One region of the Thalassospira sp. TSL5-1 genome, then DNA from elsewhere that is predicted to be linked to it. Evidence: predicted binding sites of a transcription regulator. Region 1 holds the regulator's gene; the other holds the start of a gene.
The links. The regulator PhoB, encoded in region 1, activates phosphate uptake and scavenging genes when phosphate is short. The targets are predictions, from matches to a motif close to TNTCATAAAACTGTCA.
Positions count from the first base shown of each region.

Region 2: a site for PhoB is predicted at 5,637-5,652, ahead of LF95_RS15605 (inorganic phosphate transporter). Genes of this name have one in related genera too.

Region 1 is NZ_KV880638.1:754,892-762,587, forward strand. Features, by position in the region: gene pstC (phosphate ABC transporter permease subunit PstC) at 29-1,408, shown strand; gene pstA (phosphate ABC transporter permease PstA) at 1,401-2,747, shown strand; gene pstB (phosphate ABC transporter ATP-binding protein PstB) at 2,749-3,555, shown strand; gene phoU (phosphate signaling complex protein PhoU) at 3,576-4,307, shown strand; gene phoB (phosphate regulon transcriptional regulator PhoB) at 4,312-5,010, shown strand; gene LF95_RS13000 (cation:proton antiporter domain-containing protein) at 5,134-6,897, opposite strand; gene LF95_RS13005 (calcium/sodium antiporter) at 7,354-7,696, shown strand, end outside.
Region 2 is NZ_KV880638.1:1,325,409-1,333,104, reverse strand. Features, by position in the region: gene LF95_RS15635 (RNA polymerase sigma factor) at 1-237, opposite strand, end outside; gene queF (preQ(1) synthase) at 495-962, opposite strand; gene tgt (tRNA guanosine(34) transglycosylase Tgt) at 981-2,123, opposite strand; gene queA (tRNA preQ1(34) S-adenosylmethionine ribosyltransferase-isomerase QueA) at 2,120-3,178, opposite strand; gene LF95_RS15615 (queuosine precursor transporter) at 3,235-3,795, opposite strand; gene LF95_RS15605 (inorganic phosphate transporter) at 4,027-5,565, opposite strand; gene LF95_RS15600 (AsmA family protein) at 5,754-7,696, opposite strand, start outside.

The sequences.
Region 1 (7,696 bases):
GTTTCCTTCAGGCAAATGGAATAACATAATGTCTTTGACTTTCTTGTTGCTGGGGATTGCGCTGCTTTCTGCGCTCTCTTTTGTCTTTGGACGACAGAGAGCCGTCGCCCTTTCCGGCGGACGCTATAGCAACCTGCATTCGCTGCCTGTTCATTATGGCACCTATACCGCTTTGTGGTGTGGTCTGCCCGCACTTGCCTTGCTGTTTGTGTGGTATGCGCTGCAGGGCTCCGTGGTACAGGCGCTGATCGTCAGTGATCTGCCAGCCGACATCACCTCGGATCCGGGCAAGTTGTCTTTGGCGCTGAATGCCATTTCCCTGATCGCGGCCGACAATGCCGCCCATCTGGATGTTGCCCCCGAAGTTGTTGAAGCCGGGCAGCGGCTGGCAACTCTGCACACCATTTCCAACAGCGCACTGATTGTGGTGTTGCTGTCGGTTGCATTGCTGGGCTTGACCCTTTCTTATCGCCGTATTTTTCCCGACATGCGGGCGCGCAACAATGTCGAACGGATCGTGCGGTATCTCATGATCGGCTGTTCGGCCATCGCCATTCTCTCAACGCTTGGCATTGTGTTTTCGCTGTTGTTTGAAGCCCTGCATTTCTTTAGCAAAATCAGCCCGGTTGATTTCCTGTTTGGTCTGGAATGGAGCCCGCAAACCGCGATCCGCGCCGACCAGGTGGCGTCCGAGGGTGCCTTTGGCATGATCCCGCTTTTTGCCGGGACGCTGTTGATTACCTTTATTGCGATGCTGGTAGCGGTTCCGGTTGGCCTGTTTTCCGCCATTTATATGGGGGAATATGCGTCATCGACCTTTAGGGCCTGGGCGAAGCCGGCCCTGGAAATTCTCGCCGGTGTGCCAACCGTGGTTTACGGCTTTTTCGCGGCCCTGACGGTTGCCCCCTTCCTGCGCGATAGCGGTGCCGTTCTCGGGCTGAGTGTCAGTTCGGAAAGTGCGCTGGCGGCGGGCCTGGTGATGGGCATCATGATTATTCCGTTTGTGTCCTCACTGTCGGATGACGTGATGTCGCAGGTGCCCCAGTCGCTGCGCGATGGCTCCTATGGTTTGGGCGCGACAAAGTCGGAAACCATTCGTCTGGTCATTTTTCCGGCGGCCTTGCCCGGTATTGTTGGGGCCATCCTGCTGGCGGTTTCCCGGGCAATTGGTGAAACCATGATTGTGGTGATGGCCGCTGGTCTTGCCGCAAACCTGACGGCAAATCCGCTTCAGGCTGTAACTACGGTTACGGTACAAATTGTGACCCTGCTGGTCGGCGACCAGGAATTTGACAGTGCCAAAACCCTGTCGGCCTTTGCTCTTGGTCTGGTTCTTTTCCTTGTTACCCTGGGGTTGAATGTCTTTGCCCTGAAGGTTGTGCAGAAGTATCGCGAGAAATATGACTGATATGGCATCTCTTATGGAAGATCGCGCCGCTGGTTCCGATGCTGCCAACATGCGTAAGCCGGTTGACTGGGACAGTGCCGAAATTACCCGCAATGTCAAAAAACGCTATGCTGCCGAACGGCGATTTAAGACCTATGGTCTGGTTGCGATTCTGCTGGCACTGTCGGCACTGCTTATGCTGGGTTATTCGATTGTGTCCAAGGGCTATAGCGCCTTTGTCCAGACTTATGTGCAGCTTGAGGTTACGTTTGATCCGGCAGTCATCGACCCGGATGGAACCCGTGATCCGGCGGTTATTGGCCGGGCGAATTTTGATGCGCTGATCAAGGAAGCCCTGCGCAAGCAGTTTCCAGATGTCACGTCGCGGTCAGAAAAACGCAAGCTATATGACATCGTTTCAAGCGGTGCTTCCTATGATTTGCGCGAACGGGTGATGGAAACCCCCTCCCTGATCGGGCAGACCCGCAAGGTCTGGCTGATTGCTGGCGATGATTTTGATATGCTCAACAAGGGCTATATCAGTGCTGATACCAAAGAATCGAGCCGCCGCCTTGATGACGACCAGATCTCGTGGTTTCAGGCATTAACCGATAGCGGGGCAATTGAAAAACGGTTCCATACCCGCTTTTTCACCAACGGCGATTCCCGCGAACCGGAATTGGCCGGTATATGGGGGGCGGCTGTTGGCTCTTTTTATACCCTGTTTGTCACACTGATCCTGTCCTTTCCGATTGGGGTGGCTGCTGCCATTTACCTTGAGGAATTTGCCCCGAAAAACCGTCTGACCCAGATTATTGAGGTCAATATCAACAATCTGGCAGCGGTGCCGTCCATCGTGTTTGGTTTGCTCGGCCTTGAGCTTTACCTCAATGTCATGCACCTGCCGCGTTCTGCCCCGGTTGTGGGTGGTTTGACCCTGGCCTTGATGACCCTGCCAACCATCATCATTGCCGCCCGTGCCGCGATCAAGGCGGTTCCGCCGTCAATTCGTCAGGCCGCTTTGGGCCTGGGGGCGTCGCCGGTGCAAACGGTTAGCCATCATGTGCTGCCGCTGGCCATGCCGGGTATTTTGACCGGGACGATTATTGGCATGGCCCAGGCACTGGGTGAAACGGCACCGCTTTTGATGATTGGTATGGTGGCCTTTATTGTTGATATTCCGGGCAGTGCGATGGATGCGGCAACGGTTTTACCGGTGCAGATCTATCTGTGGGCAGATAGCCCCGAGCGTGCCTTTGTTGAAAAAACCTCTGCGGCGATCATGGTATTGCTGGCCTTCCTGATCCTGATGAACGGGCTGGCTGTGTTCCTGCGCAAGAAATTTGAACGGAAGTGGTAAAATGGCTGTTGTAACTGCTGACGCAATGACAAACGCTTCGCAAACGCGCGGCAAATCCAAAATGGCGGCCCGTGACCTCAACCTGTTTTATGGCGACAATCAGGCCCTTTATGATGTCAATCTGGATGTTGTTGAACGTGAAGTCACCGCGCTGATTGGTCCGTCGGGTTGTGGCAAATCCACTTTCCTGCGTTGCCTTAACCGCATGAACGACACCATTGATGGCGTGACCATCAATGGCAAGGTCACACTGGATGAACGCGACATTTACGATAAATCAATCGACGTGGTGCAGTTGCGGGCGCGCATCGGCATGGTGTTCCAGAAACCCAACCCGTTCCCGAAATCGATTTTCGATAACGTGGCCTATGGCCCGCGCATTCATGGTCTGGTCAATTCCCGCGACGAACTTGACGAAATCGTCATGACCTCGCTGGAAAAGGCTGGCCTTCTGAAAGAAGTCAAAGACCGTCTGGCATCACCGGCGACGGGTCTTTCCGGTGGTCAGCAGCAGCGCCTGTGCATTGCGCGTGCGGTTGCGGTCAGCCCCGAAGTTATTTTGATGGATGAACCGTGTTCCGCGCTGGATCCGATTGCGACCGCCAAGGTCGAGGAACTGATCGACGAGCTGCGTTCGAACTACACAATTGTCATCGTCACACACTCCATGCAGCAGGCCGCGCGTGTGTCGCAGCGCACGGCCTTTTTCCACTTGGGTAAACTTGTGGAAGTCGGCGAAACGGACCAAATCTTTACCAACCCGAGAGATGAACGGACCAAGGGTTATATCACTGGTCGCTTCGGTTAATCCGGGCAGGAGGTAATTCCATGAGAAAAGAAGAAACCCATATTGTCAGTTCATTCGACGAAGAACTGACCCGGTTGAACAATATCATATCCCAGATGGGCGGCCTGGCCGAAAGCCAGCTGATTTCGGCGATCCGCGCGATTTCCAAGCGCGATTCCGAATTGGCCGAACAGGTCATTGTTTCAGACCTGCGCATCGACAAGCTGGAACAGGAAGTTCAGGATTTCGCTGTGCGTGTTCTGGCCCTGCGTCAGCCAATGGCCGATGATTTGCGCCAGGTTGTAACCGCGCTTAAATTGTCAAATGATCTGGAACGCATTGGTGATCTTGCCAAAAACATCGCCAAGCGCGCCCAGGTTCTGAACCAGATCCCGCCGATCCGCCCGGTTCAGGTCATTCCTAACATGGCCCGTCTGGCACAGGAAATCATCAAGGATGTTCTGGACGCCTATATCGAGAATGACGCGGAAAAAGCCCAGCGCGTGTGGGCCCGTGACCAGGAAGTGGATGATATGTACAATTCGCTGTTCCGCGAATTGCTGACTTACATGATGGAAGACCCGCGCAACATTACCGCATCGACCCATCTTTTGTTCATTGCCAAAAACATCGAACGCATCGGCGACCATGCCACCAATATTGCCGAAACGATCTATTACCGCATCAAGGGCGAGGATCTGCCGGTGGATGGCCGTCCCAAAAACGATGCTGCCAATTTTGCCGTGATTGAACCCAACGAGGCAGGGGAATAACAGGATGGATCCTACGGTTCTTATTGTCGAGGATGAAGCCGCCATCGTCACGATGTTGCGCTACAACCTTGAACGGGAAGGCATGAATGTTGTGGAAGCCGGTGACGGGGACGAAGCCCTGAAAATCATGGCTGAAACCCATGTCGATCTGGTCCTGCTGGACTGGATGCTGCCGGTCATGTCCGGGATCGAAGTATGCCGTCAGATCCGCCGTAAACCGGAAAGCCGCGATTTGCCGGTGATTATGGTGACAGCGCGTGGTGAAGAAGGCGACCGCATTCGCGGCCTTGATACCGGGGCGGATGACTATGTGACCAAGCCCTTTGCCATTGGCGAATTGCTGGCCCGTATCCGTGCGCTTTTGCGCCGGTCGGGTCCGGCGCAACCACAGGGGCAGTTGATCTATTCCGATATCGAAATGGATCTGGCGGCACATCGTGTCAATCGCAGCGGCAAACCCATTCATTTGGGGCCGACGGAATTTCGTCTTTTGCGGTATTTCCTGGAACATCCGGGCCGGGTTTTTTCGCGCGAACAGCTCCTTAACGCTGTTTGGGGGCCGAATATCTATGTCGAAACCCGCACGGTGGATGTGCATATCCGCCGTTTGCGCAAGGCCCTGAATGACGTTAAAGGCACCAAGGATGTGATCCGCACTGTGCGTGCCGCGGGTTATGCTTTGGATGACGATGCGGCGGCGTAAGCGGCTTTTTTATTTCGTCAAATTGTGACAGAAATTCGCAATTTACACTGAAAATACAAGGCCCTGTCATAATGGCAGGGCCTTGTTTTATGCGGTGTGGAAGGCGGGCTTTGCCAATGCCTTTTATGCCTTGTGTTCCGGTTCGTTGGTTGCCGAAGCCGGTTTCGTTGCGGAGGCGGATGAATGAGAAGGCGAACGTGGGGCCAGCTCATTCATCAGCAGCATGTCGGCCCGGCGGAATTTGGCAATCTCGCTATCAATTTCATCTTGTGGAACATCGCAGGCGGAAAGCACATGGTCCGACAGGCGCAAGCCTGTTTCCAGCACTTCGGGGATGGCGGCATTCGCCCCGCTGCGTGACAGCGCGCCGATATGGGAAATATCCTGGGCACGGGCAAAAATTCTCAGGTGCGGGTAATGCTGGCGCAGCAAGGCTACGGTTTTCTCGGTTTCATGCGGCGAACCCATCGCAACGGCGGCAACATGTGCCTGATCGGTGTGGGCGGCCCGGAAACTTTCCGGTCGGGACCCATCGGCGAAATAAACCGGCAGGCCTTCGGCACGACCACGCGCCACCTGCTGGGCATCGGAATCCAGAACGATAAAGGGAATGTTGCGGGTTCTTAACAAACGGGCCAATACCCGGCCCACACGCCCACAGCCGATAATCAGAACATGATGGGCGACCCCATCGGTATGGGCCTCGATTTCACCGAGTTGGTCAGTTTCGCGTGGATGAAAAATATCCTCCAGCTTTTTGCCAAGGCCAATCATGCTGGGGGTCAGGGCCATTGAAATGGCGACAATCGGCACCAGAATAGCCGCCAGTTGCGGGGTGATTGCGCCATTTTGCGCGGCCAGCGAAAACATCACAAAGGCAAATTCACCGCCGCCCGCCAGCCCCAGGGCAATGCGCATCGATACCGCCCGGTCAAACCGTGTTGCCAGGGACAGTAAAAACAAAATCGCCCCCTTGATCAGCAACAGGGCCAAAACCCCCAAAATGACGGTCAGCGCATGATGATAAACCACCCCGACATCCACCGACATGCCGACCGACATGAAAAACAGGGACAAAAACACGCCGCGAAATGGCGCAATGTCGGCTTCGATCTGATGGCGAAATTCGGTTTCGGCCAGCATCACCCCGGCGATAAACGCCCCTAATGCCATCGAAAGACCGGCCATTTCCGTCAAGGTGCTGGCGGCCAGCACGGCAAATAGGGTGCCAATGGCAAATAGTTCCGGGTTATGCAGGGCGGCAATGGCGCGAAACATGGGCCGCAGCAAAAAGCGCCCGGCCAGCAGCAATACGGCAACGGCCCCCACACCGGCGAGGATGCTGACCCACGGGCTGGTGGTGCTGGCGGTATTGCCCGCCGCCTGTACCATGATCAGAAAGGGGCCAACCGCCACATCCTGAAGCAGCAAAACTGCCAGGGCGGCCCGGCCAAAACGGGTGTGAAGCTGTCGTTCGTCTGAAAGCTGCTTGAGGATAATCGCGGTGGACGAAAGGGCCAGGGCCCCGGCAATCACCAGCGCGCTGGGCAAGGGCAGGTCGATGGCCATCAGAACGACAAAACCAATGCCCAGCGTCACGGTTATTTGCAAAACCCCCAAAGCGGCAAACTTGCCGCCGATTACGCGCAACCGTTCGCGCGATAGTTCCAGCCCGATCATGAAAAGCAGGAAGACAACACCCAGTTCGGCAACGGTGGAAATATCGCGATTATCGGGAATAAGTCCCAGCCCAAAGGGTCCGATCACCAGGCCGCCAATCAGAAAGCCAATGATGGAATTGGCCTTTAATCGCTGCGCAATTGGCACGGCAATTACGGCAGCACTCAGGATCAGGAATAGCTCGAAGAGCACAGTGCTATGGGGCATCAGGTTTCATCCAGGGGCGTTAACTTTAGGGCCAGTCATACACGTTCCCGGTTATTGCGACCATAGCGCAATAGGGTGGAGACATGATGCGAATCTGACTTTGGGCATGGTTATGGAGCGGTAAAAACGGTTTGTCTTCATAATCGTCGGGGGACGAATGCGTATGAGGCCTTTTGGTATTTGATGCGGGGACAGGACAGTGTGTGACAGGATAAGTGGAAAGCACCCGTGATTGGCATTGCATGCGGTCTCACTCCCGATATCTATTGGCATATCCTTTGTCTCCTGGCTGTGTCTTGGATAACAATAGGCAAATATGCCCCTTTGCAAGACGGCTTTCGTCGCATTATTTGGGGCGAGATCGCTTGCGTTTAACAGGGCGCACTGCCATCTTGCGCGGTAATGCTCTCTCGCATAGGCAGGGCGTATTTTTAAATCATCAATGGCAGACCAATTTTGGAACAGCTTATACCCTATTTGCAAATCGTTGGCGGACTTGTTCTTTTAACGGCCGGGGGCGAATTTATGGTGCGGGGCGCAGTCGGCCTGGCCCTGTTAATGGGGATTTCCAAGGCGATCGTCGGATTGACGATTGTTGCTGCGGGCACATCGGCCCCCGAATTTGTCGTGTCGTTAAATGCCGCCCTTGCCGGGTCGGGCGATATTGCGATGGGCAATGTCGTGGGGTCCAATATTGCCAATATCCTGCTTATTCTGGGGGCTGTGGCCATTCTCAAGCCGATCGCGGCCAGCCGCACCACCACGGTGCGTGATGGCGGGGCGATGCTGCTGGGCGCGG
Region 2 (7,696 bases), 570 kb from region 1:
TTTTTCGCGGCGCATCCAGTCAATGGCAAGATTGCCCGCCACACGATAAACATAGGCACGCGGGTTATCAATTTTGCCATCACTCACCGGGGCCGCTGCCAGGCGCAAATAGGTATCCTGGGCAATATCAGCGGCACGTTGCGCATCCCCGCCCATACGGCGGGTCAGAAACCGGAGCAGATTGTCATAGTTTTCCTGAAAAATGCGGATCAAAACCGACGCTCTATCGCGACGCATCAAACGGGCCTATTCTGCGGAACCAATCACCCCCTATGCTTTCGGCGGGGAATGGCCTTCTCCATAACAAGAACGCCCCCGCCTCGCAATGAGAATAATTATCAATCCCATATTCCGGGCAAAATAAAGGCAGGAAGACCGAAACCTTCCTGCCGCGTGGCTATTCAAATTTGTATCAGCCTGCGATCAGAAATGAATAACGGCCAAAGACTGCTTGCGGCGTTTCACAACGCGCAAAATGCCCCTGCCGTTAAATTTTAACCGCGCCCGCGATAAGGGGCGACACCCTGATCCGGGATCCAGACACCTTCGGGTGCCGGGCCGGTTTGGTAAAACACATCAATCGGAATGCCGCCGCGCGGATACCAGTAACCACCAATGCGCAACCATTTCGGATCCAGCGTTTCAACAATGCGTTTGCCAACCTTGATCGTGCAATCTTCATGGAATGACCCATGATTACGAAACGAGGTTAAAAACAGCTTCAGCGACTTGCTTTCCACCAGCCAGTCGGCCGGGACATAATCAATCACCAGATGGGCAAAGTCGGGCTGGCCGGTGATCGGGCACAGGGAGGTAAATTCGGGTGCTACAAAGCGCACGCAATAATCGGTTCCGGCCTGTGGGTTTTGCACCCGTTCCAGCACGGCTTCTTCCGGGCTTGCGGGCTGCTTGGTATCACCGCCCAGCATGGTCAGGTTTTGATAAATGCTTTGGTCTGACATGATATGGGTTCCTTGACCTTAATCCTGGATCATCGGCATAGGATCAATATCCCCGCCTTCCTGACCGGCATAAAATTGCTTCGCAAAGGCTTCCATGCGGCCTTCGGCAATGGCGTCGCGCATGCCTTTCATCAGGTCCTGATAATATTGCAGGTTATGCCAGGTCAGCAGCATCGCCCCTAAAATTTCATTCGCCTTGATCAGATGATGCAAATAGGCGCGTGAATATTGCGAACAGGCCGGGCACGAACATTGATCATCAAGCGCGCGGTCATCATCGCGGTGACGACCATTTTTAAGGTTTACCGTACCCCGGTGGGTAAAGGCTTGGGCATTACGGCCCGAACGGGTGGGCAACACACAATCGAACTGGTCAATTCCGCGCATCACGGCCCCGACCAGATCAGACGGTTTGCCAACGCCCATCAGATAACGCGGCTTGTTGGCGGGCAGCATATCCACGCAAAAATCCAGCGTATCAAACATCACCTGCTGGCCTTCGCCCACGGCAAGCCCGCCCACCGAATGGCCCGGCAGGTCCAGCTCCGCCAGCTTTTCCGAGCTTTCCCGGCGCAGGTTTTCAAACACACTGCCTTGCTGAATGCCATAAAGGGCATAGCCTTCACGCTCGACAAACGCATCACGCGAACGTTTGGCCCAGCGCATTGACATGCGCATGCTTTCGGCCGCCACATCCTCGGTCGCGGGGAAAGGTGTGCATTCGTCAAACGCCATCGTAATGGTGGACCCCAGCAAATGCTGAATTTCCATCGAACGTTCCGGCGAAAGCGAGAATTTACGCCCGTCGATATGGCTTTTAAAGGTAACACCTTCTTCGGTGATTTTGCGCAAACCCGCCAGCGACATCACCTGATAGCCGCCACTATCGGTCAGGATCGGTTTGTCCCAGTTCATGAATTTGTGCAAACCACCCAGCCGCGCAATGCGTTCGGCACCGGGGCGCAACATCAGATGATAGGTATTGCCCAGCAAAATCTGTGCGCCGGTGGCCGCAACACTTTCGGGCATCATGCCCTTAACGGTGGCCGCGGTGCCGACCGGCATAAAGGCCGGCGTTTCAATCACGCCATGCGCGGTGTGAATGCGCCCGCGCCGGGCCTTGCCATCCTGTGCCAGCAATTCGTAACGAAATTCGGTCATGACTTTTTCAGTGCTTCAACTTTGTTGGCGCATTCCAGAAGCGAACAGTCGCCATAGGAATAAAAACGGTATTTTTGCGCAATCGCGTGGTCATAAGCCGCCTTCATACGGTCAATCCCGGCAAAGGCGGATACCAGCATGAACAGGGTGGAACGCGGCAAATGAAAATTCGTCAGCAACAAATCAACACCACGGAACTTGTAGCCCGGCGTAATAAAGATACTGGTTTCACTTTCAAACGGTTCAACAATGCCATCCTCACGCGCCGCACTTTCCAGCAGGCGCAGCGAGGTTGTACCCACGGCCACCACACGGCCCCCCTTGGCCCGGGTTTCATTGGCCAGGGCTGCAATTTCTGGCGAAATACTGCCCCATTCGGCGTGCATTTTATGATCGTCGGTATCATCCACCTTAACCGGCAAAAACGTGCCTGCCCCGACATGCAGCGTAATGGTGCGGCGCGTAATACCGCGCGCATCCAGCTTTGCCAGCAATTCGGGGGTAAAATGCAAACCCGCTGTTGGCGCGGCAACGGCCCCGTCATGCTGGGCAAAGATGGTCTGATAATCCTGGCGATCCTTGTCATCGCCCCCAGCCTCGCGCCGGATATAGGGCGGTAACGGCATCACACCATATTTTTCCAGCGCGGCAATCAAATCAGCCCCGGCAACGTTAAAGCGCAGCAAAACTTCGCCGCCATCCTGCTTGTCCATCACCTCGGCTTCAAAGCTGTCATTAACCTTGAAGATTTCGCCAATCCGCAACTTTTTGGCCGGTTTGGCAAAGGCACGCCATTGCGCCAGGCCTTCCTGTTTGTGCAGGGTGACTTCGATTTTGGCTTCCCCGCGTTTGCCAAACAGGCGTGCGGGGATCACGCGGGTATCGTTTGAAATCAGCAAATCACCGGGGCGCAAAATATCGGGCAATTCGCGCACGATACGGTCATTCATCGCACCGGCGGTCAAATCCAGCATCCGGGCGGAATCGCGCGGGTCTGCCGGATGTTCGGCAATGCAGTCACGCGGCAGGTCAAAATCGAACAGATCGACTTTCATTCTTTTTCCATCTTGGCAGTGTCAGGACACCACAATCATTTAAGCGGGATCTAAGATCAGGCGTTGGCGGACTGCGCGGTCATACCGTCATTACGGTTTACCGGACGAATCACCGCCATCAGCATGCGGAACGGGGCAAGGCAGGTCATCGCCATGATCATTTTGGCCGAAAAATCGCCCAGCGCCCATGTGTGCCAGGGAAGGCCGGTCCCGACAAAAGCGATGGAGAAAAACAGCGCGGTATCGAGCATCGAGCCAATGGTGGAGGAAACCAAAGGTGCCTTCCACCAGCTTGCCTGGCGCAAGCGATCAAACACTGTAACGTCCATCAATTGCGCGACCAGAAAGGCCGTGCCCGATGCAATGGCAATACGGGTATCGGCAAATATCAGCGACAACACAACAGCAATGGCAAAGCCCGACAGCACCACCATGCGGGCGGCCTGCGCGCCGCGTGCCCGGTTGGTCAAATCCGTTACGAGAAACGCCACCGGATAGGTAAAGGCGCCAAAGGTCAGCCAATTGGCCAAAACGCCGGGTAACGGATATTCAACCAGAATATTTGAGGCGACAACCGTTGCGGCCATTGCCAAAATGCCTGCAATGATGGCTTTCATGTTTTCAGAACCTTTTGGTGGAACCCGCGCATAACAAATCTCGCGGTGCCGAAATTCGGAACGACGATGCGCAAAATGGGTCGCAAAAATAGTGCGCGCTGTTTACGCCCCACACCCCGGTGGGTCAAGCAAAAAACAATGGCCGGCGCATTCGATGAACGCACCGGCCATTGCCGCAGATCGTGCATTTACTCCGGGGATAATGGAGAAAGGCGACGAAACCTGTTGTCCCTAAAGCATCATGCCGCGAATGGTGAAAAACAGAAGTGCCCCCAAAAACGCCCCGGCGGGTACTGTTACCACCCAGGCGGTCGCAATCGTCAGCGCATAACGGCGACGCACCAGCAGGCGCTTGCGCAATTTGCGTTCGGCCCGTTCGGCCAGGCTGGGGTCCAACTGGCGCAGGGCTTCAATATCCTGGCTTTGCTGGTCCATGCCATCGGTGCCCCCAATCAGCATCGGCGGGGGTGGAGCATCCTGCAGGCGACGACGGTGGCTCAGGCTTTCACGCAGAAAACCAACGCCAAACACCGCACCCACGGCAATGTGGGTAGAACTGACCGGAAGCCCCAAAGCCGAGGCCACGATGACCGTCAAAGCGGCCGACAACGCCACGGTATAGGCCCGGATCGGGTCGAGTTTGGTAATTTTGCTACCCACTGTTTTGATCAGCTTGGGCCCAAACAGCAACAAACCAGCCGAAATACCCAGCGCGCCAATCACCATCACCCACATGGGAATGGGGGCCGAGGTGACAATCGCGCCCTGATCCACCCCCGAGACAATAGCCGCAAGCGGGCCAATGGCATTGGCAACATCGTTTGAGCCATGCGCAAAGGACAGCAACGCCGCGGACACCACCAAAGGCAGACGAAACAGCGAGGCAATTTCCTTGCGCCGCCCGGTCATCTCGCGCGAGGCACGGTAAACCGCCTTGCGCACCGGCCACAATGTCAGGCCAAAGGCGGCGACACCGATCAGAAGGATCGTGACCGTATCGGCCTTCCAGACCTTTTTGATTCCCTTCATCATCAGGTAAACCGTAAAGGCCGCGACCATGAAGCTGACCAGAAGCGGCACCCATTTGCGCGCAGCGGCGACACGGTCCTCGACAAACAGTATTCTGAATTTGATGAAGGCCAAAAATCCAGCGGCAATCAGCCCGCCCAGAATGGGCGAAATCACCCAGCTTGCGGCAATCGCACCCATATTGGACCAATGCACGGCATGGGTCCCAACGGCCGCCATGCCTGCCCCCATCACGCCACCCACAATCGAATGGGTGGTGGAAACCGGCGCGCCAAGATAGGTCGCCAGGTTCAGCCACAGGGCAGCAGCCAGCAATGCCGCCGTCATCACCCAGATAAAAGTTTGCGCATCGGGCATTTGCGAGGGTTCAATAATGCCGTTTTTAATCGTGCTGACCACATCGCCCCCGGCCAAAATCGCCCCGGCGGCCTCGAATATGGCAGCAACAAAAAGGGCGCCAACCATTGTTAGCGCCTTGGACCCAACCGCTGGCCCGACATTGTTTGCCACGTCATTGGCACCAATGTTAAGGGCCATGTAACCGCCGATCACGGCGGCGGCAATCAGAAAGCCGCTCCGTGGCAGCCCCCCCATATGAAAGGCAACAAACGCGCTGCACGCCAGAAGGAAAACAAGCGACAGACCAAGTTTCGCACTGAGCGACGCCGTCTCACCGACACCGGCGTCCATCCGCCGCTGCCATTTGAGGTCTTTATCGAGCGCCGTTTTTTTCGCGACCATACCAACCATAACCTTTGCAGGGAATCGACGGGCGGATCATGTCGAAGCAATCAGCATTTGTTAAGGTTTTTTTGCGGTTTTGTGGCAATCGGTATTTTTCAACCCGCCCATATACAAAAACGGCCCCGGAAAACCGGGACCGTTTGCAAGATTTAGCACGGGAAATACGGCAGGAAACAAGTGCGGGTTTAACGCCCAAACTGGTTTAACAGCCCCTTAAGAACGTCCTTGGCGGCATCTTTTGCCTTATCACGATCAGATTGCGGTGCATCGCCACTGTCCGACGATTTACCACCCAATGCCTTGCCCAGCAGATTTTCCAGCGTTTTGACCGCCACCTTGTCCATACGGCCACTAATCGCCGGATCATCAATTTTGCCTTTGGCAAAAACGCTAAATGGTGGCAGGTCGTGGATTTTTTCCGAAAAATCAAAATCGGCCCGCGTATCCATAATCCAGTTGGGCAGATCCAGGGTGGCATCGGCATCCGCCGTGCCCACGCGCGAGGTCGCATCCACACGGGTGGTTTTTGCCACCCCGTTGGTAATTTTCAAATCAGCATCCAGGGTGCGCAACAGGTCATTGTTGCCAACCCCTTCCACCACCATTGCCGCCGGTCCCTGACGCAACAACGCCTGCAAGTCCAGCTTGGGATCTTTCGATCGGTTATCGGCATTGCTAAAGCGAATATCCTTGAGGTTCAGCGTTGCCGTCCCATTCAGGGCCTTGACCAACGCACGCGATGTTGTCCCGTTTGCGGTGACGGCAAATTTGGTTCCGGCAATGCCGGTCACGGTGTCATTCGCAACCTGAATGGGGAACAGGGTCGCCACATTGGCATTGTCCAGCGTGCCGGAAAGGTCCAGCTTTGGCACATCCTTGCTGGCATCAAACACGCCCGAGATGTTGAGAGGCCCATCGCCCATCTTGCCGGTCAAATGATCGATGGTGACAAGCCCCTGCTTCATTTTGACAGCAAGGTCCGGGTTCACCAGCGAGAAATGATCGAAATCAAGCTGGTCCATGACAATGGAAATACTGCCATCGATCAGGCGCAAGGCCGACACATCAATAACCTTATCATCCCACGGGGTGCCATCACGGGCATCCACACGGGTCAGAAGGTCATTGTCAAACGAAGGCAATGCCGCCCGGCGCATGCCACGGCGCGGCATATCAAGCGACGCACGCCGTGCAGCAGGCAGGAACGGATCAACCCGAAGCTTGCCGCCCTTGAGATTGACATCAAGCTGGGTACGATCCCCCGAGGCATCCATTTTAACCGTCCCGGCGGTTTCAAAGGTACCAACCGCCAGTTTGGCAATATCGACAGCAACATTTTTGGCATTGCCATCCACCTTGCCCTGAAAGGCAAACCGGCCCAAATCCCCGGACGGGGTATAAGTCGGCGCGATCAGCGGCAGAACACGGTTAAGGCTGCCGGCCTGGGCATTGATCGTTCCCGTCAAACCCGGGGCATCACCCAAAAGGCCACTCACCTTGCCCTTAAGGCCCACCTGCACCGTCGCATTGGACAGATTGGCATTCAGGTCCGGCCCGCTCATGGGGCCATTCAGGGTGACGTTCGCCTTCATGGATTTATAATTCGCCGCCGGGGCTGGCAGGGTAATCCCCGTCAATTTCACCAACGGGTCAAGGTTTTTGGCCGTAACACCGAGTTTCAGGTTTTTAAATTCCGGTACGTCCTTTAGGCCCAGAAACGCGCCACTGCCCTGCAACGACATGCCCGCCGCATCGGCCACCGACAGGTTGGTCAGGGTAATGTCGCCCCCGCGCAGGCTGCCTTCGACCGAAATACCGCGAATGGCAACACCCGAAGATGTTACCTCATCCGCGCCAATCCGGTAATTGGCAGCAAGCCCCTTTAACGGGGCCAGGGCAGCATGAATGGTTTTTACCAGATCCTGCTTTGCCGCGTCCGCAGTGCCAGAAGCCTTGCTGTCAGCCGTGCCCTTATCGTCGCCGGTTGACGCAGCCGATATGCCCGATGCACCATCCGCCGCACTGGCCGTTGCCGACATATATTGATCAAGATTGATTTTATCGAGCTTCAGGCCAATCCCCAGCGCAGGCAAACCGCCACTCTCCAGATTGGCAACAATGGCGCCGC